4 regions of the Barrientosiimonas humi genome follow, and region 3 is predicted to be linked to each of the others. Evidence: riboswitches for the same ligand, from Rfam matches in the RefSeq annotation. Region 3 holds a riboswitch; each other region holds the start of a gene.
What was found. Region 3 has a riboswitch for S-adenosylmethionine ahead of FB554_RS04440 (bifunctional o-acetylhomoserine/o-acetylserine sulfhydrylase). Riboswitches for the same ligand answer to the same signal wherever they lie in the genome.
Positions count from the first base shown of each region.

Region 1: it holds a riboswitch for S-adenosylmethionine, as region 3 does, so the genes downstream of both, FB554_RS01310 (MetQ/NlpA family ABC transporter substrate-binding protein) here and FB554_RS04440 (bifunctional o-acetylhomoserine/o-acetylserine sulfhydrylase) in region 3, are expected to answer to the same signal.
Region 2: it holds a riboswitch for S-adenosylmethionine, as region 3 does, so the genes downstream of both, FB554_RS11280 (flavin reductase family protein) here and FB554_RS04440 (bifunctional o-acetylhomoserine/o-acetylserine sulfhydrylase) in region 3, are expected to answer to the same signal.
Region 4: it holds a riboswitch for S-adenosylmethionine, as region 3 does, so the genes downstream of both, FB554_RS12110 (transporter substrate-binding domain-containing protein) here and FB554_RS04440 (bifunctional o-acetylhomoserine/o-acetylserine sulfhydrylase) in region 3, are expected to answer to the same signal.

Region 1 is NZ_VFOK01000001.1:278,643-283,238, reverse strand. It holds gene FB554_RS01330 (complex I subunit 1/NuoH family protein) at 1-32, opposite strand, end outside; gene FB554_RS01325 (NADH-quinone oxidoreductase subunit C) at 38-562, opposite strand; gene FB554_RS01320 (NADH-quinone oxidoreductase subunit B) at 559-1,086, opposite strand; gene FB554_RS01315 (NADH-quinone oxidoreductase subunit A) at 1,143-1,517, opposite strand; SAM riboswitch class IV at 1,611-1,722, shown strand; gene FB554_RS01310 (MetQ/NlpA family ABC transporter substrate-binding protein) at 1,838-2,809, shown strand; gene FB554_RS01305 (methionine ABC transporter ATP-binding protein) at 2,806-3,882, shown strand; gene FB554_RS01300 (methionine ABC transporter permease) at 3,882-4,547, shown strand; gene FB554_RS01295 (SDR family oxidoreductase) at 4,569-4,596, opposite strand, start outside.
Region 2 is NZ_VFOK01000001.1:2,406,186-2,410,781, reverse strand. It holds gene FB554_RS11290 (malate dehydrogenase) at 1-945, opposite strand, end outside; gene FB554_RS17810 (hypothetical protein) at 994-1,116, opposite strand; gene FB554_RS11285 (amidohydrolase family protein) at 1,159-2,403, shown strand; SAM riboswitch class I at 2,413-2,503, shown strand; gene FB554_RS11280 (flavin reductase family protein) at 2,519-3,022, shown strand; gene sfnG (dimethylsulfone monooxygenase SfnG) at 3,078-4,166, shown strand; gene FB554_RS11270 (response regulator) at 4,177-4,596, opposite strand, start outside.
Region 3 is NZ_VFOK01000001.1:936,012-940,607, reverse strand. It holds gene FB554_RS04445 (DsbA family protein) at 1-213, opposite strand, end outside; gene FB554_RS04440 (bifunctional o-acetylhomoserine/o-acetylserine sulfhydrylase) at 338-1,666, opposite strand; SAM riboswitch class IV at 1,735-1,851, opposite strand; gene FB554_RS04435 (DUF445 domain-containing protein) at 1,929-3,203, opposite strand; gene FB554_RS17560 (hypothetical protein) at 3,371-3,787, opposite strand; gene FB554_RS04425 (hypothetical protein) at 4,189-4,596, opposite strand, start outside.
Region 4 is NZ_VFOK01000001.1:2,578,539-2,583,134, reverse strand. It holds gene mfd (transcription-repair coupling factor) at 1-2,104, shown strand, start outside; SAM riboswitch class IV at 2,338-2,452, shown strand; gene FB554_RS12110 (transporter substrate-binding domain-containing protein) at 2,655-3,614, shown strand; gene ssuE (NADPH-dependent FMN reductase) at 3,644-4,596, shown strand, end outside.

The DNA.
Region 1 (4,596 bases), 660 kb from region 3:
GCGGCGCGCACGCCGGCCTCGAGCCAGGTCATCTCCATCACCGCGGCCCCCACGAGGAGTCGGGCACGCCGGGCGGCAGGTTCTTGCGGCGACCGCGGCGGGGCGCGGGCGAATCGCCTGACTCCCCAGGGTCTTTCGCGCCCGGCCACGGCTTGGAGACGCGCGCGGCGAGCACGAAGTCCTTGCGCAGCGGCCGCCCCTCGAAGCCCTCGGGGAGCAGCAGCGGGCGGATGCCGAGCCGGCTGCCGTCGTCGAAGTCGGTGAACTCCAGGCCGAACATCTCGTGCGTCTCGCGCTCGTGCCAGGCGGCGCCGCGCCACAGCGTCGTGAGGCTGCGCAGCGGCTCGGTCTCCGGCACACGGGTGCGCACCAGCACCGACCGCAGCGCGCCGGGCGTGACGTCGTAGAGGTGGCTCACGACGTCGAGACCTCCCTCGTCACGGTCGGTCTCGTCGACGGCGGTGAGGAAGTCGAAGAACGCGAAGCCCTCGGCGCGCAGCTGCTCGTGGAGGGCGTACCACTCCTGCGGCGGGCAGTCCCGCCGCTCGGCGTCCAGGCTCATGACGGGTCGCCCTGCGGCGGCTCGGCCGGCTGGTCCCGGCGCACGAGCGGGCGGGTGACCGCGCCGGCGAAGCGGCGCCGGTCGGCGTACGACCGGGTGGTCAGGCGCTCCTCGGCGATCTGCTGCTGCAGCACGAGGATGCCGTGCAGCAGCGCCTCGGGGCGGGGCGGGCAGCCGGGCACGTAGACGTCGACCGGGATCAGCTGGTCGACGCCCTTGGTGACGCAGTAGGAGTCCCAGTAGGGGCCGCCGGAGTTGGAGCAGGCGCCGAAGGAGATGACGTACTTCGGCTCGGGCATCTGGTCGTAGAGCCGGCGCACGGCCGGCGCCATCTTGTCGGTGACCGTGCCGGAGACGACCATCAGGTCGGCCTGGCGCGGGCCGGGGGCGAACGGGATGACGCCGAGCCGGATGAAGTCGTGCCGCGCCATGCTGCCGGCGATGAACTCGATGGCGCAGCAGGCGAGCCCGAAGTTGAAGACCCACAGCGAGTAGCGCCGCCCCCAGTTGAGGATCAGCCGCATCGGCTTGGGCGCGGCGGCCTGGAGCGGGCCGACGCGCGGGGTGGGCAGGTCGACGGTCACGGGGTCCACCTCAGCAGGCCGCGGCGCGCGGCGTGCGCGAGCCCCACGACCAGCACGCCGATGAAGATGCCCATCTCGACCAGGCTCGCGACCCCGAGGTCGGCGTCACGCAGCACCGTCGCCCACGGGAAGAGGTAGACCGCGTCGACCGCGAAAACGACGTAGAGGAAAGCAAATCCGAGGTAGCGCACCTGCGACTGGGACCAGCCCTGACCGACCGGGTCGACGCCGGACTCGTACGTCGTCAGCCGGGCCGGCGTCTGCGACACCGGCGCCAGGAGCCGACGCATCAGCATCGCCGCGCCGAACAGCAGCACTCCGGCGAGCGCGACGACGACGACGACGAGATAGCCGACGAGGGGACCCTTCACGGGACCAGAGCCTAACGAGCCGCTGCCGGTCGGTGAGGGAGGTCACCCCCGCTCGTTTTGACCTCTCCTTATGCGATGCATAACGTGGACGGCGGTCGAGAGACCCAGCGACAAGCCCTGGCTGGCTGGGCGGCAACCCTCACGGATGTGGCGGGGTGCTCCAGGTGAGACCCGGTCCGACAGCCCTGTCGGACAAGCACATTCGCGCCGGCGATTGTGCCGCGGTCGACGATGCCGGACGGGTGAGCCTGCGAGCCCGTGCGGAGGAGGAGACGCGGCAGAAGGTCCTGGCGTGCTGTTTCTCGAGGAGTGCCTCCGACATGTCTTCCCCCTCTTCCGGCGCGGACGCGACGGGCCAGATCCCGCCGCTGCCGCCGTACCCCGGGTCGCGCGGGCGGGGTGTGCGCACGGCGATCACCGCCGGCGGCCTCGTCGTCGCGCTAGCGGCCGGGTTCGGCCTGGGCCGCGCGACCGCGGACGACGGCGGCAGCGCCTCGGCCGACGAGCCGCGCGAGGTCACCATCGGCACCACCGAGGCGAGTGCGGAGTGGTGGCCGCCGCTGCAGCGGCTGGCCCGCGAGAACGGCATCGAGATCAAGCTCGTGTCGTTCTCCGACTACACCCAGCCCAACCCCGCGCTGGCGCAGGGGCAGACCGACCTCAACCTGTTCCAGCACCTGCAGTTCCTCGCGAGCTACAACAGCAACGACAACCAGGACCTCACCCCGATCGGGTCGACCCAGGTCGTGCCGCTGCCGCTGTACTCCAAGAAGCACACGGCGCTGAACCAGATCCCGCAGGGCGGCAAGATCGCCATCCCCAACGACCCCACCAACCAGGCGCGGGCGCTGCTCGTGCTGCAGCAGGCGGGGCTGCTGAGGCTCAAGGGCGGCGGCAACGCGCTGTCGACCCCGGCCGACATCGACCGTGCCGCCTCGAAGGTCACGGTGCAGCCGGTCGACGCCGCGCAGACCGTCGCGTCGCTGCCGTCGGTCGACGGTGCGGTCGTCAACAACAACTTCGCGCTCGACGGCAACCTCGACCCCAAGTCGGCGCTGTTCCAGGACGACCCGAAGAGCAAGGCGGCCGAGCCCTACATCAACGTCGTCGTCGCCCGCGCCGAGGACAAGGACGACCCGACCTACCGCAAGATCGCCCAGCTCTACCACTCCCCCGAGGTCGTCGCCGCGGTGAAGCGGCAGTCCAAGGGCACGTCGGTCGTCGTCGACCGCCCCGCCGACCAGCTCGGCAGCATCCTGACCCGGCTCGAGAAGGACGTGGCGGGGTCATGAGCGAGTCGATCATCAGCCTCGACCGGGTCGGCAAGACCTTCTCGCGGGGCGGGTCGCAGGTGACCGCGCTGGACGAGGTGACCCTGGACGTACGCCGGGGTGAGGTGTTCGCCGTCATCGGCTTCTCCGGTGCCGGCAAGAGCACGCTCGTGCGGCTGATCAACGGGCTGGAGCTGCCGACCAGCGGCACGGTCACCGTGCAGGGCCAGCAGCTGAACTCGTTGCGCCCCAAGCAGATCCGCGCGCTGCGCAGCGACATCGGCATGGTGTTCCAGCAGTTCAACCTGCTGCGCTCGCGCACGGTGTACGGCAACGTCGCCTACCCGCTCGAGGTCGCCGGCTGGAAGCCGGAGCAGATCTATCGGCGGATCACCGAGCTGCTGCACTTCGTCGGGCTGACCGAGCGCGCGTGGGCCTATCCGGAGGAGCTGTCCGGCGGGCAGAAGCAGCGCGTGGGCATCGCCCGGGCGCTCGCCACCAACCCGCCGATCCTGCTGGCCGACGAGTCGACCAGCGCGCTCGACCCGGACACCACGCGCGAGGTGCTCGCGCTGCTGCGCCGCGTCAACGAGGAGCTCGGCATCACCATCGTCGTGATCACCCACGAGATGGAGGTCGTGCGCAGCCTGGCCGACCGGGTGGCGGTGCTGGAGTCGGGGCGCCTGGCCGAGCTCGGCCCGGTGCGCGACATCTTCGCGAACCCGACGGCCGGGGCCACCCGGCGCCTCGTCGGCGCCACGCTCGACGCGGTGCCCGACGCCGACGACCTCGCGCAGCTGCGCGCGCGGCACCGGGGGCGCATCGTCACCGTCACCGTGGCCGCGGGCCGCAGCCTCGGCGCGGTGCTCGGCCGTGCCAGCGAGCAGGGCGTCGAGCTGGAGATCGTGCACGGCGGCCTGACCTCGATGAAGGAGGAGTCGCTCGCGACGTTCACCCTGAGCCTGCGCGGCGAGCCGGACGCGGTGGAGCGGATGGTCGCCGAGCTGCGCGGCATCGGTGCGGTCGAGGAGGCCGGTGACCACGGACGTACGGCGGGCGAGGCGGGCGAACCGCTGCAGGAGGTGTCGGCCTGATGGGGAGCACCGACTGGGCCCAGCTCGGGCCGCTGCTGCAGGAGTCCCTGCTGCAGACGCTGCTGATGGTCGGCGTGACCGTGCTCGTCGGCGGGGCGCTCGGGCTCGCGCTCGGCGTGCTGCTCGTGACCACGCGGCCCGGCGGCATCCTCGCCCACCGCGGGCTGCACACCGTGCTCAACGTGATCGTCAACATCGTGCGCCCGATCCCGTTCATCATCTTCATCACCGCCGTGGGGCCGCTGACCCTGCAGGTGATGGGCACGACCGTCGGCACCCGCGCCGTGCTGTTCCCGCTGGCGCTGGCCGCGACGTTCGGGATCTCGCGCATCGTCGAGCAGAACCTCGTGGCCGTCGACCCCGGCGTGATCGAGGCGGCGCAGGCGATGGGCGCCTCGCCCTGGCGGATCATCCGCACCGTGCTGGTGCCCGAGGCGCTCGGGCCGCTGGTGCTCGGTTACACCTTCGCGCTCGTGGCCGTCGTCGACATGACCGCGATCGCCGGGGCCATCGGTGGCGGCGGACTCGGGCAGTTCGCGATCACGTACGGCTATCAGCGGTTCAACTGGGTCGTCACCGGGGTGGCGGTCGTGGTGATCATCGTGCTGGTGCAGCTGGCGCAGTTCTCCGGCAACGCGTTGTCGCGAAAGGTCATGCGGCGCTAGCGATCTCGGCCGGCGGGTCGGTCAGCCGGCGGTCCAGCCGCCGTCGATG
Region 2 (4,596 bases), 1.5 Mb from region 3:
CTCCTGCACCGACGCGTCGATCTTGCCGCGCGAGAAGTCGTCGATCTCCAGGCCCTGGACGATCTCGTAGTCGCCGTCCTTGGTGGTCACCGGGAACGAGGAGATCAGGCCCTCGGCGACGCCGTACGACCCGTCGCTCGGCACCGCCATCGAGGTCCAGTCGCCCTGCGCCGTGCCGGCGAACCAGTCGCGCGCGTGGTCGATGGTGGCCGCCGCGGCCGAGGCCGCCGACGACGCGCCGCGGGCGTCGATGATCGCCGCGCCGCGCTTGGCGACGGTCGGGATGTAGGTGTCCTCGATCCAGGCCTGGTCGCCCACGGCCTCGGCCGCGACCTGACCCTTGACCTTGGCGTGGAACAGGTCGGGGTACTGCGTCGCCGAGTGGTTGCCCCAGATCGTCATGTTGCTGATCTCGGTCACGCTCGCACCGGTCTTCGCGGCCAGCTGGGCGATCGCGCGGTTGTGGTCCAGGCGGGTGAGCGCGCTGAACCGCTCGTTCGGGATGTCGGGCGCGTTGTTCATCGCGATGAGCGCGTTGGTGTTGGCCGGGTTGCCGGTGACGACGACGCGCACGTCGTCGGCCGCCACGTCGTTCAGCGCCTTGCCCTGCGGGGCGAAGATGCCGCCGTTGTCCTTCAGCATGTCGCCGCGCTCCATGCCCGGGCCGCGCGGCTTCGCGCCGACCAGCAGGGCGAGGTTGACCCCGTCGAAGACCTTGTTGGGGTCGTCGCCGGTCTCGACGCCAGCGAGCAGCGGGAACGCCGAGTCGTCGAGCTCCATGACGACGCCCTCGAGCGCCTTGAGCGCCGGAGTGACCTCGAGCAGCCGCAGCTCCACGGGGCGGTCCGGGCCGAAGATCGCACCGCTCGCGATGCGGAACAGCAGGCTGTAGCTGACGTTGCCGGCGGCGCCGGTGACGGCCACCTTGACGGGCGTGGTGCTCACGGGGTCTCCCCTTCGGGCGAGGCGGTTACGGATGCTTCGGACGCTACCTCACAGGTGGATCACGCTCTGGGCCAGGAGTGCCGCGAGCACGAACGACCCCGTCAGCGTCATCAGCGCGACGATCACCACGCGGGCGTCGAGGCTTACCTCGGCGGCTACCGTCTGGCCCACCACCCCCGGACCCCGCACCGAGCCCACCGACGAGGAGCCCGCATGACCGCCCTGCTCATCACCGACGTACGCCCGTGGGGCCGGAGCGCGACCGACGTCGCCGTCCTCGACGGCCGGATCGTGGCCGCGCTGCCCGAGGGGGTCGAGCCGCAGGTGGTGCCGGGACGCGGCCGGCTGCTGCTGCCGTCGTTCTCCGACGTGCACGTGCACCTGGACTCCACCCGCATCGGGCTGCCGTTCCGCGAGCACACCGGCTCGCCGGGCATCTGGCCGATGGTGATGAACGACCGCGCCAACTGGCGCTCGGCAGAGCTGCCGGTCGCCGAGCGGGCAGAGCTGACCCTCGGCCGGATGATCGCCCGCGGCGCGACGCGGGTTCGCTCCTACGCCCAGATCGACGTCGACGCCGGGCTCGAGCGGTTCGACGCGGTGCGCCGGGCCAAAGAGACCCACGCGGGCCGCTGCGACGTCGCGGTCATCGCCTTCCCGCAGGCGGGGCTGCTGCGCGAGGAGGGGACGGTTCCGCTGCTCGAGGAGGCGCTGCGCCAGGGCGCCGACGTGATGGGCGGCATCGACCCGTGCACGCTCGACCGCGACCCCAAGGGCCACCTCGACGTGGTCTTCAAGCTGGCCGAGCGATACCAGGTCCCGATCGACATTCACCTGCACGAGCCCGGGCACCTCGGGGTGTTCAGCACCGACCTGGTGATCGAGCGGGTGCGCGCGCTCGGCATGCAGGGGCAGGTCACGATGTCCCACGCGTACGACCTCGGCTCGGTCGACGAGGCCACCACCCGGCGGCTGGTCGAGACGTTCGCCGAGCTCGACATCGCGATGGCCACCGTCGCCCCGGCCAGGCAGCAGGGACTGCCGCTGACGGCGCTCGCCGAGGCGGGCGTACGCGTGGGGCTGGGGGAGGACGGGCAGCGCGACTACTGGTCGCCCTACGGCAACGCGGACATGCTCGACCGCACCTGGCAGCTGGCGTTCACCCACGGCTTCCGGGCCGACGAGCTCATCGAGCACTGCGTCGCGATCGCGACCGTGGGCGGCGCGGCGGTGCTCGACGCGACCGCGCCGCGGCTTGGCGGCGTCGCCGACCGGCCCGGTCTCGAGGTGGGCCACCCGGCCGAGCTGCTGCTGGTCGACGGCGAGACCGTGACCTCGGCGGTGATGGACCGCGGCACCGACCGCACGGTGATCCACGCCGGACGCGTGGTGGCCGACGGGCTGGCCCTGGTCCCAGGTGCTGGACAGGGCTTGCCCGACTGGCGGACCTCTCAATAACGTCTCGTTATCCCATCCAGAGCGGCTGAGAGACCTGGCTCGTCGACGCCGCAGCAACCGCCTCGCCCGAGGAAGGTGCTAACGCCAGGACCGATGGCCGAGAGGACGCTCCGCGATGTCACAACCCCTCACCGTGCTGCCCCGACGAGACGCCCCGATCGACCTGCGCCCGGCCTTCCGGCAGGCGGCCAGCAGCGCCTGGGTCATCACCAGCTCGCACGCTGGTCAGCCGGTCGGCTTCACCGCGATCTCCGTGGTGTCGGTGTCGGTGGACCCGCCGCTGGTGTCGTTCAACCTCAACCTCACCAGCTCGAGCCGGTCGACGATCGAGCAGTCCGGCCGGGTGGCCCTGCACCTGCTCGCCGACGGGCAGGCTGACCTCGCCCGCCGCTTCTCCGCCGACCGCAGCCAGCGGTTCGCCTACGACGGCACCTGGCGCTGGCACGCCGACGAGCTGCCCGCGCTCACCGACCCGGTGCTGCGCCTGTCGGCCGCCGTGGTCGGCGTGCTGGAGGCCGGCGACAGCCTCGTCGTGACGGCGGAGGTCACCGACCTCGAGCGCGCCGAGGGCGTGCGTCCGCTGGTGCACCACGACGCGGTCTACCGCGCGCTCGACTGAGTCGCGCGCAGCGCACCGGACCTCGAGAACCCAAACCCCACAAGGAGTTTCACGCATGTCTGTCGACCCTCTGAAGTTCGCCTACTGGGTGCCCAACGTGTCCGGTGGTCTCGTCGTGAGCACGCTGCCGCAGCGCACGAACCACTCACCGGCGTACAACATCGACACGGCGCGCGTGGCCGAGCAGAACGGCTTCGAGTACGCCCTGACGCAGGTGCGCTACCTCGCGTCCTACGGCGCCGACGCCCAGCACGAGTCGACCTCGTTCTCGCAGCTGCTGCTCGCCAACACCGAGAAGCTGAAGGTCATCGCGGCCGTCCACCCGGGCTTCTGGCAGCCGGCGGTGCTCGCCAAGCTCGCGGCGACCGCGCAGGAGTGGAGCAACGACCGGTTCGCGCTCAACGTCGTGTCGGGCTGGTTCAAGCAGGAGTTCACCAACCTCGGTGAGCCGTGGCTGGACCACGAGGAGCGCTACCGCCGCTCCGAGGAGTTCATCGAGGTGCTCAAGGGCGCCTGGAGCACCGACGACTTCACCTTCCGCGGCGACTTCTACCGCACCCGCGACCTCACCTTCCGCCCCCAGCCGAGCACGCCGCCGGAGGTCTTCCAGGGCGGCAACTCCACCAGCGCCCGCAAGATGGCCGGCCGCCTGTCGGACTGGTACTTCATGAACGGCAACACCGTCGAGGACGTGCGCGACCAGGTCGAGGAGGTCTCCGGCTACGGCCAGGAGCACGACCGCCGGCCGGGCTTCGGGCTCAACGGGTTCGCCGTCGTGCGCGACACCGAGGACGAGGCCCGCCAGGTGGTGCAGGACATCATCGACAACGCCGACGAGGACAAGGTCAAGGCGTTCGGCGAGGCCGTGAAGCAGGCCGGCAAGGCCAGCTCGGACGGCAAGGGCATGTGGGCCGGCTCCGACTTCAAGGACCTGGTGCAGTACAACGACGGCTTCAAGACCGGCCTCGTCGGCACGCCCGAGCAGGTCGCCCGCCGCATCGTCGAGTACAAGAAGGTCGGCGTCGACCTGCTGCTCGTCGGCTTCCTGCACGTGCAGGAGGAGGTCGAGCGCTTCGGCAAGGAGGTCATCCCGCTGGTGCGCGAGCTCGAGGGCGAGGCCGACGCCGAGCGCGGCGCCGCCTGACCAGGCTGGATCAGACCTGGCCCGACTCCCACATCCGGGCGGCGATCTCCACCCGGTTCCGCACGCCCAGCTTGGTCTGGATGCTGCCGAGGTGGGTCTTGACCGTGCCGAGCGAGATGAACAGCTCGGCCGCCACCTCGGAGTTGGTACGTCCGCGCGCCACCAGGCGCGCGACGTCCAGCTCCCGCTCGGACAGGTCGGCGACGCCGGGCACGGCGGGCGCGGACGAGCCGGCGGCGCGGGTGCGCTGCAGCAGACGCACGGTCAGCTCGGGGCTGATGAGCGCGTCCCCGCTGGCCGCCGCGCGGATCGCCGAGACCAGCAGGTCGGGTCCGGAGTCCTTCAGCAGGAAGCCGACCGCGCCGTCGGCCAGGGCGGTGTCGACGTAGTCGTCGTGGTCGAACGTCGTGACGATGACGACCCGGGTCTG
Region 3 (4,596 bases):
GAGCAGGTGCGAGGTCGGCCGCAGCCAGGTGCCGTAGGACAGCCCGGCCGGGTGCTTCAGCGGCGTCGCCTGCGTCGCGCCGCCGGAGCCGGAGGCCCCCGACCCGGACGCAGACGTCCCGGAGCCGCCGCCGGAGCTCGCGTCGTCGCTGCAGCCGGCGAGGGCCAGCGCGCCCAGCACCGAGCCCCCGACGAGCGCGCTGCGCCGGGTCACTCCCCGACCGCGCGTCGTCGGGCGCCAGGCTCGGTCACCGGAAGCGGTTCGTACGTCTGCTGATTCGCTCACCACGCGGCGCACCCTAGGCGGTGCGCCTGAAGACTGGCTGGACGCTCGCTGGTCAGCCCTTCGCGGCGGCGAACCCCTGCTCGAGGTCGGCGATGATGTCGTCGATGTGCTCGATGCCCACCGAGAGGCGCACGAGCCCCGGGGTGACCCCGGCGGCCAGCCGGTCCTCGTCGCCGCCCTGGCTGTGCGTGGTCGAGGCCGGGTGGATGACCAGCGAGCGCACGTCGCCGATGTTCGCCACGTGCGAGTGCAGGGTCACGCCGTCGACGAAGCGCCGACCGGCGTCGATGCCGCCGGCGATCTCGAAGGCGAGCACCGCGCCCGCGCCGCGCGGGGCGTACTTCTGCGCCTGCTCGTAGCTGTCGTCGCCGGGCAGCGAGGCCCAGCGCACCGACTCGACCTGGTCGTGGCCCTGCAGGAACTCCGCGACCTTGCGGGTGTTCTCCAGGTGCCGCTCGATGCGCAGGCTCAGCGTCTCCAGTCCCTGCGCGATGAGGAAGGCGTCGAACGCCGAGCTCGCCGGGCCCAGGTCGCGCAGCAGCTGCACGCGCGCCTTGAGGATGAACGCCAGGTTGGCGCCGAGCTCGCTGCCGACGCCGAGGTCACGGGCGTAGACCAGCCCGTGGTAGCTCTCCTCGGGCGTGTTGTAGTTGGGGAACTTCTCGGGGTCCTTGCCGAAGTCGAAGCTGCCGCCGTCGACGATGACACCGGCGATGGTCGTGCCGTGGCCGCCGAGGTACTTCGTCGCCGAGTGCACCACGATGTCGGCCCCGTGCTCGAGCGGGCGGGTGACGAACGGCGTCGCGATGGTGTTGTCGACCACCAGCGGCACCCCGAGGTCGTGCGCCACCGCGGCCACCCCCTCGATGTCGAGCACCTCGCTCTTGGGGTTGGAGATCGTCTCGCCGAAGAACAGCTTGGTGTTGTCCTTCGCGGCTGCCCGCCACGACTCGGGGTCGTTGGGGTCCTCGACGAAGGTGACCTCGATGCCGTACTTCGGGAGCGTGTACTTCAGCAGGTTGAACGTGCCGCCGTAGAGCGAGGGGCTGGCCACCACGTGGTCACCGGCCTCGGCGATGTTGAGGATGGCCAGCGTCTCGGCCGCCTGGCCGCTGGCGACGAGCAGCGCGGCGACGCCACCCTCGAGGCTCGCGATCCGCTGCTCCACCACGTCGTGCGTGGGGTTCATCAGGCGGGAGTAGATGTTGCCGAACTCCTTGAGCCCGAACAGGTTTGCCGCCTGCTCGGTGTCCTTGAAGACGTACGACGTCGTCTGGTAGATCGGCAGCGCCCGGGCGCCCGTGGTCGGGTCGGGCTCCTGGCCGGCGTGCAGCTGGCGGGTCTCGAAGGACCAGTTGGGGCTGGTGGTCTCGGTGGTCATGGCCGTCTCCTCGCGTCGAACGGTCGCCACCGGCCCGCGCCGGTGGCGGTGCGGGTTCAGGGACTCTGCGCCCGCGCTTGCCGGGCCCTCCCGTCGAGCACCGGCCAGGTCTGTTCCCGGGGCACCCCACCGCGGTGGAGGGTTGCCGGCCAGCGAGCCGGGACTTGGCGCTGGCGCTCTTGACCTGCGTCGAGCGTACGACAGCGTCTTGACGCGCAGGACGCCGCTCTCGCATCGCGAGAAGGGTCGGCGCCGGACCGGGTCAGGCCAGCTGGGTCAGGGCGTGGATGACCAGGCCGACGAGCCCGCCGACGACGGTGCCGTTGATCCGGATGAACTGCAGGTCTCGCCCGACCTGCAGCTCGATGCGGCGGGCGGCCTCGTCGCCGTCCCAGCGCGCCACGGTCTGGGAGATGAGGGTGGAGATCTCGCGGCCGTGGGTCTGCACGACGTAGCCCACGGCGTCGCTGAGCCGGCGCTCGAGCGAGTCGCGCAGGTCGGCGTCGCGCACGACCCGGTCACCGAGGTCGGCGAGGATCACCGCGAGGCGGGTGCGCAGCGGGCCGCCGGGGTCGCCCAGCGCGTCGACGACCGTGCGCTGCACCGACCCCCAGAGCGAGAGCATCCCGTCGGCGACGCCGGGGTGCAGCAGCAGCCGGGCCTTGAGCTGCTCGGCGCGCTGCATGGTCGAGGGGTCGTGCTGCAGGTCCTGCGCGAGCTGGCGCAGCAGGTCGTCGAGCGCGCGCCGGGCGGGGTGCTGCGGCTGGTCGCGCACGTCGGTGAGCCAGCTCATGATCTCGACGTACATGCGGTCGATGACCGTGTCGTCGAGCCACTTGGGCGACCACCAGGGGGCGCGCTCGCCGATGATGCCGGCGATGACGGCCTTGTTGGCCGAGGCCCAGGTGTGCAGCTCGCGGGTGGCGATGTCGACCAGCCCGTGGTGCGAGCCGTCCTCGACCACGCCCTCCAGCAGGCTGCCGGCCACCGGGCTGATCGGCTCGCGGGCCAGACGCGGCAGCAGGAAGTTCTCCAGCAGGGTGCGCACCTCGTCGTCGCGCACCGACCCCACGGCGTGGGCCAGGGTGGGCGCCACCTCCTGCACCACGCGGTCGGCGTTCTCCGGCTGGCGCAGCCACTCCCCCAGGCGCAGCGTGACGTCGGCCTGCGCGAGCCGCTCCTGGACCAGCTCGGGGGTGAGGAAGTTCTCGGTGACGAAGTCCTCCAGGCTCGCGCCGAGCTGGTCCTTCTTGCGCGGGATCAGCGCGGTGTGCGGCACCTTGAGGCCGAGCGGGTGGCGGAACAGCGCGGTCACGGCGAACCAGTCGGCGACCGCACCGACCATCGCGGCCTCGGACGCCGCGTTGACGTATCCCCAGAAGCCGTCGCGGTCCAGGGTGAGCACGAAGATCACCGCGGCCAGGCCGAGCAGCCCCGTCGCGACCAGCCGCATCCGGCGCAGGCCGGCGCGACGCTGCTCGTCGGCCGGGCCCAGCAACGGGCCGGCGACAGCATCAGGGCGGGTGGACTGGGTCACGCTCGAGGTTCCTTCGCGTCACGCGGGACGACAACGGCGGCAACCCTATCCGGCACCACACGGCGCACCGTCGGGCAGCGGCCTGTCACCGGTGCGTCCCGACGCGCAGACGCCGCGCGGGTGGCCCGCGCGGCGTCTGTGATCCGGTCTCCCGGAGCGGTCACGACCTACTTGGCCGTCCAGGCCACCTCGGCGTCGCCGTTGGAATCGTCGTTGAAGACCAGGGAGTACTTGCTCAGGTCGGCGCCCACCGGCACGGCGAATGCCAGCTTCTTGGTCAGCGTGTCGCCGGGGCTCAGCGACTCGACGTCGAGCTTGTCGCTGCCGGAGATCACCGCGTTCAGCACGTCTGCCTTGCACGGGTTTCCGGACTGGTCGGTGAGTCCGAACTTCAGGTAGCTCGCCGTGAAGAAGTCGCCGTCCGAGAGCTTGAGGGTCACCGGGTAGATCACCGTCTGCATCCCCTCCCCCGGGAAGAAGCTGTTGCCGCTGGAGGTGTCGAGGGTGGGCTGACCGAAGCTGATGTCGATCGTCCCGCCGATGCCCTTGCCCTTCTGCACGGTGTTCAGGGGCTTGGCGCTCACGGACCCACGATCGATCGTGTAGGAGCCGGTGTCCTCGCACACACCACCTCCGCTACCGCTGGCCGACGGCGCGGGTGCCGCCGAGCTAGGCGGCACCGACGTGGGCGTCGGCGCTGGCTGCTCGGTGGTCGACGGCGCGGGGGCCGGCGCCTGGCTGGTCGGAGCAGGCTCCTGGGTCTGGCTCGGTGACGGCGGCTGGGACGCAGCCGTGGGAGGCGCGGCGGTCGGCGCCTCGTCCTGGCACGCCGACAAGGTCATGGCGGCGAGGACGGCGGGCACCACGGCCAGGCTGGCTCGGCGGGTCTTGCTCATAGCGTTCGGTTTCCTCTCGGGCGTGCCGGACAGCGCCACGGCTGTCGAGCTGGGTCGTCGTGCATCGGTGTGGCGGTCACGCCACTGGGTCACTTGGCCGTCCAGGCCAGTTCGGCGTCGCCGGAGTTGTAGTCGTCAGCGAAGACGACGCTGTACTTGCTCAGGTCGGCCCCGATCGGGACGGCGAAGGCGATCTTCTTGGTCAGGCTCGAGCCCTCCTGGACGGTTTCGACCTCGAACTGCTCCCCCTTCGGCAGCACCCCGCCGAGGGTGTCCGGCTGACACGGGTTGTCCTGGTCGTCGACGAGCCCGTATGCGAGCCGGGCCACGATGAAGCTGCCGTTGGTGATCTTCATGGTCACCGGGTAGATCACGGTCTGCATGCCGTCACCAGGGAAGTAGCTGTCCCCACCGGAGGTGTCGATCTCGGGGTTGCCGATCCGAATCTCGGCCGTGCGGTCGGAGAGGCTCGTGCCGGTCTGCGGGGTGTTCAGGGG
Region 4 (4,596 bases), 1.6 Mb from region 3:
CAGCACCAAGGACATGCGCAAGATGCCCTCGCGCCGGCGCAACGTGGTCGACCCGCTGCAGCTGCGCAAGGGCGACTTCGTGGTGCACGAGCAGCACGGCGTCGGCAAGTTCGTCGAGATGATGCAGCGCACCGTCGCCGGCGCGACCCGCGAGTACCTCGTGGTCGAGTACGCCAGCAGCAAGCGCGGCCAGCCCGGCGACCGGCTGTTCGTGCCGACCGACCAGCTCGACCAGGTCACGCGGTACGTCGGTGGCGAGCTGCCCACGCTCAACAAGCTGGGCGGGTCGGACTGGCAAAAGACCAAGTCGCGCGCCCGCCGGCACGTGCGCCAGATCGCGGGGCAGCTGATCCAGCTGTACTCCGCGCGGATGGCCTCGCCCGGTCACGCGTTCGCGCCGGACACCCCGTGGCAGCGCGAGCTGGAGGACGCCTTCGCCTACATCGAGACGCCCGACCAGCTCTCCAGCATCGACGAGGTCAAGGCCGACATGGAGAAGTCGGTGCCGATGGACCGGCTGATCTGCGGCGACGTGGGTTACGGCAAGACCGAGATCGCGGTGCGCGCGGCGTTCAAGGCGATCCAGGACGGCAAGCAGGTCGCGGTGCTCGTGCCGACGACCCTGCTGGTCAAGCAGCACCAGCAGACCTTCTCCGAGCGCTACGCCGGCTTCCCGGTGACGGTGCGCTCGCTGTCGCGCTTCCAGTCCGACAAGGAGGCGCGCGAGGTCATCGCGGGGCTGGCCGACGGGTCGGTCGACCTGGTGATCGGCACCCACCGGCTGCTGTCGAACGAGATCAGGTTCAAGGACCTCGGCCTGGTCGTGGTCGACGAGGAGCAGCGCTTCGGCGTCGAGCACAAGGAGCAGCTCAAGCAGCTGCGCACGGCCGTCGACGTGCTCGCCATGTCGGCCACGCCGATCCCGCGCACGCTCGAGATGGCGGTCACCGGCATCCGCGAGATGTCTACTCTCGCAACGCCGCCCGAGGAGCGGCACCCGGTCCTGACCTTCGTCGGCGGGTACGACGAGAAGCAGATCACCGCGGCGATCCGGCGTGAGCTGATGCGCGAGGGACAGGTCTTCTTCGTGCACAACAAGGTGCAGTCGATCGAGAAGGCCGCGGCCCGGCTGCGCGAGCTGGTGCCCGAGGCCCGCATCACCACAGCGCACGGGAAGATGAGCGAGCAGCGGCTCGAGGAGGTCGTCGTCGACTTCTGGGAGCGCCGCTCCGACGTGCTGGTCTGCACCACGATCGTCGAGACCGGCCTGGACATCTCCAACGCCAACACCCTCATCGTCGAGCGCTCCGACGTGCTCGGCCTCTCCCAGCTGCACCAGCTGCGGGGACGCGTCGGGCGCGGCCGCGAGCGGGCGTACGCCTATTTCCTGTTCCCGCCCGACAAGCCGCTCACCGAGACCGCGCACGACCGGCTCGAGACGATCGCCAGCCACACCGACCTCGGCGCGGGCATGCAGGTCGCGATGAAGGACCTGGAGATCCGCGGCGCGGGCAACCTGCTCGGCGGTGAGCAGTCCGGCCACATCGCCGGCGTCGGCTTCGACCTGTACGTCCGCATGGTCGGCGAGGCGGTCGCCGACTTCCGCTCCGACGGCACGGCCGAGAAGCCGCCGTCGGAGGTGAAGATCGAGCTGCCGGTCGACGCCCACCTGCCGCACGACTACGTGCCGGGGGAGCGGCTGCGGCTGGAGGCGTACAAGAAGCTCGCGACCGTCGAGGACGAGGCGGCGCTCGCCGCGATCGTGGAGGAGCTGGAGGACCGCTACGGCACGCCTCCGGAGCCGGCCCAGCACCTCATCGAGGTGGCGCGGCTGCGCACGGTGGCCCGCCGCGCCGGCATCAGCGACATCGCGGTGCAGGGCAAGAACGTGCGGTTCTCCCCGGTCGACCTGCGCGAGAGCCAGGCGCTGCGGCTGCAGCGGCTCTACAAGGGGACGGTCATCCGCGAGGCGATGCACCAGATCCTGGTGCCCGCCCCGCGCACCGCCGCCGTCGGCGGCCGCCCGCTGCGCGACACCGAGGTGCTGCAGTGGGCACGCCAGCTGATCGAGCAGGTGCTGCTCGACAGCGCCGCCGCAGCCTGACCCGCCCCCGCCCCCGCCCCGCCCCTCGGACCCCCGCAACTCCGCATGAAACCGGGTTACGTGCATTTGACCCCCATGCATTGAGGTCAAACGCACGTAACCCGGCTTCATGCCCGGGTGGGGGTGGGTCTCGTGGCCGGGTGGGGTCCTGTCCGGGTGGTGGGGCTCTCGACAGGCGAGACGACCGCGGGGCCTCCTTGTCGCCACGCAATGGATTCCATAATCTCTCGTTAGGTCTTGAGCGTCAGCGCGAAGCCCCGGCTCGCTGGCCAGCAACCCTCCGACGCGGTGGGGTGCTCCGGGTGACGACCTGGCTCGGTCGCAGCAGCGGCCGCGCAAGCGCGATCCAGGAGACTCACGGATGAACGGCAACCAGGCCCTCGTGCGCCGTCGCCACATCGATCTGCTGCAGGTGGCAAGCGACCTCTGTCGCTGACAGGTAGACCCCGAAAGTCCCTGTCCTGCAAGGGGATCCGCCGACAGGTCGGCGATCCCGCACCGGCTGCCGCGAGCGTACGCCCGCCCGCCGGTCCGTCCGAAGGAACCCTCCGTGACGTCCAACCCTTCTCTCGACCGCCGCACCCTGCTCGCCGGCGGCCTGACCCTGCTCGCCGGGGGCGCCCTCGCCGGGTGCGCCGACCCCGGCAACGCCGCGACCCGCGCGGCGGGCTCCAGCAGCGGCGCGCAGCGCGTGACCGGCGCGAAGAACGCGGCGGCGGCCGCCCGGCTCCCGGCCGCCGTGCGCGAGCGCGGCAGCATCGTCATCGGCAACGCCGCGGGCGGTGGCGGCACCCCGCCGCTGGCCTTCCTCGCCGAGGACAACACGACACCGACCGGGGTCGAGGTCGACCTCGCGCGGCTGCTCGCCGAGATCCTCGGCCTGCGCGTCGAGCAGCCGGTCACCTCCTGGGAGAACCTCTTCCTCAAGGTCGACGCCGGCACCTTCGACGCGGTGCTGTCCAACGTCACCGTGACCGAGGAGCGCAAGGCCAAGTACGACTTCGCCACCTATCGCAAGGACGACATCTCGGTCGAGGCCAAGAAGGGCGCCACCTGGCGGGTGCGGTCGGGGGCCGACATCGCGGGGCGCACGCTCGCCGTCGGGTCCGGCACGAACCAGGAGAAGATCCTGGTCGACTGGAACGCCGCCAACGTCAAGGCGGGGCGGCCCCGGGCGACGATCCGCTACTACCAGAACCCGGCTGATCGCTATCTCGCGCTGCAGTCGGGCCAGATCGACGCCTACGTCGGGCCGAGCCCCAACGTGCGCTACCACATCGACACCGCGAAGCAGACGGTCGAGATCGGCCGCTTCTCCGGCGGCGGGTCGCGGCAGGGACTCATCGGCGTGCTGAGCAAGAAGGGGTCGGGTCTCGCGCCCGCCTTCGCCGCCGCGGTCGACGCAGCGATCGCCGACGGCAGCTATCGCGCCGTGCTCGACCGCTGGGGCGTGCAGGCCGACGCCGTGCCGCGCTCCCTGGTCAACCCGCCCGGTCTGCCCAAGTCCTGAATCGCCTTCGGAACAAAGGGAATCCGCACATGGCACTCATCGCCACGATCACCGGCAGCCCGACCGCACCGTCGCGCACCGACGCCGTCGTCGACCACGTCGCCCGGCGCGCCGCGGTGCGTGGCCACCAGGTGCAGGCCATCGCCCTGCGTGACCTCCCGGCCGAGCCGCTGCTGCGCGCCGACCCCACGGCGCCGGCGGTGGCCGACGCGGTCGCCGCGATCGAGCGGGCCGACGCCGTCATCGTCGGCACGCCCGTCTACCGCGCGTCGTTCTCCGGTCTCCTCAAGGCGTTCCTCGACCTGCTGCCGCGGGACGCGCTGTCCGGCAAGGCGGTCCTGCCGCTGGTCACCGGGGGCAGCCTGGCGCACGCCCTGGTCGGTGACTACGCGCTGGCGCCGGTCCTGCGGTCGCTGCAGCCGGCGTACGTCGGGGGCGGGCGGTTCGTCCTCGCCGAGCAGGTGCGCCTGCACGAGGGCGGCGGAGCCGTGCTCGCCCCTGAGGTGCTCGCCGCCCTGGGCGCCGTCGCCTCGGCGTTCGTCGCCCGCCTCGAGGGGCGGCCGGCGGAGGCTGCTGCCCCCGCGACCGACCGGCCGGCCGAGGTGACCGCGCGCGTCGTGCCCGTCGACGACCCCGTGCTGCGCCCGCTGCTGGAGGAGCTGCAGGTGGAGTACGGCACCCGCTACGCCCGCGACAGCGTCAACGAGCGCCTGGTCGAGGTGCCGGTGACCGACTTCGACGCCCCGCACGGTGCGTTCGTCGTGCTGGAGCGCGCCGGCGTGGTGGTCGCGGGCGGTGCGATCCGCCGGCGCGAACCGGGCGTCGCCGAGGTCAAGCGGATGTGGACCGCCCACCACGCCCGCCGGCAAGGCCTCGGTCGTCGTGTCCTGCAGGAGCTGGAGGAGCAGGCCCGGCGCCTCGGGTACCACCGCATCTTCCTCACCACCGGGCCCCGCCAGCCCGAGGCGCGGGGGCTCTACCT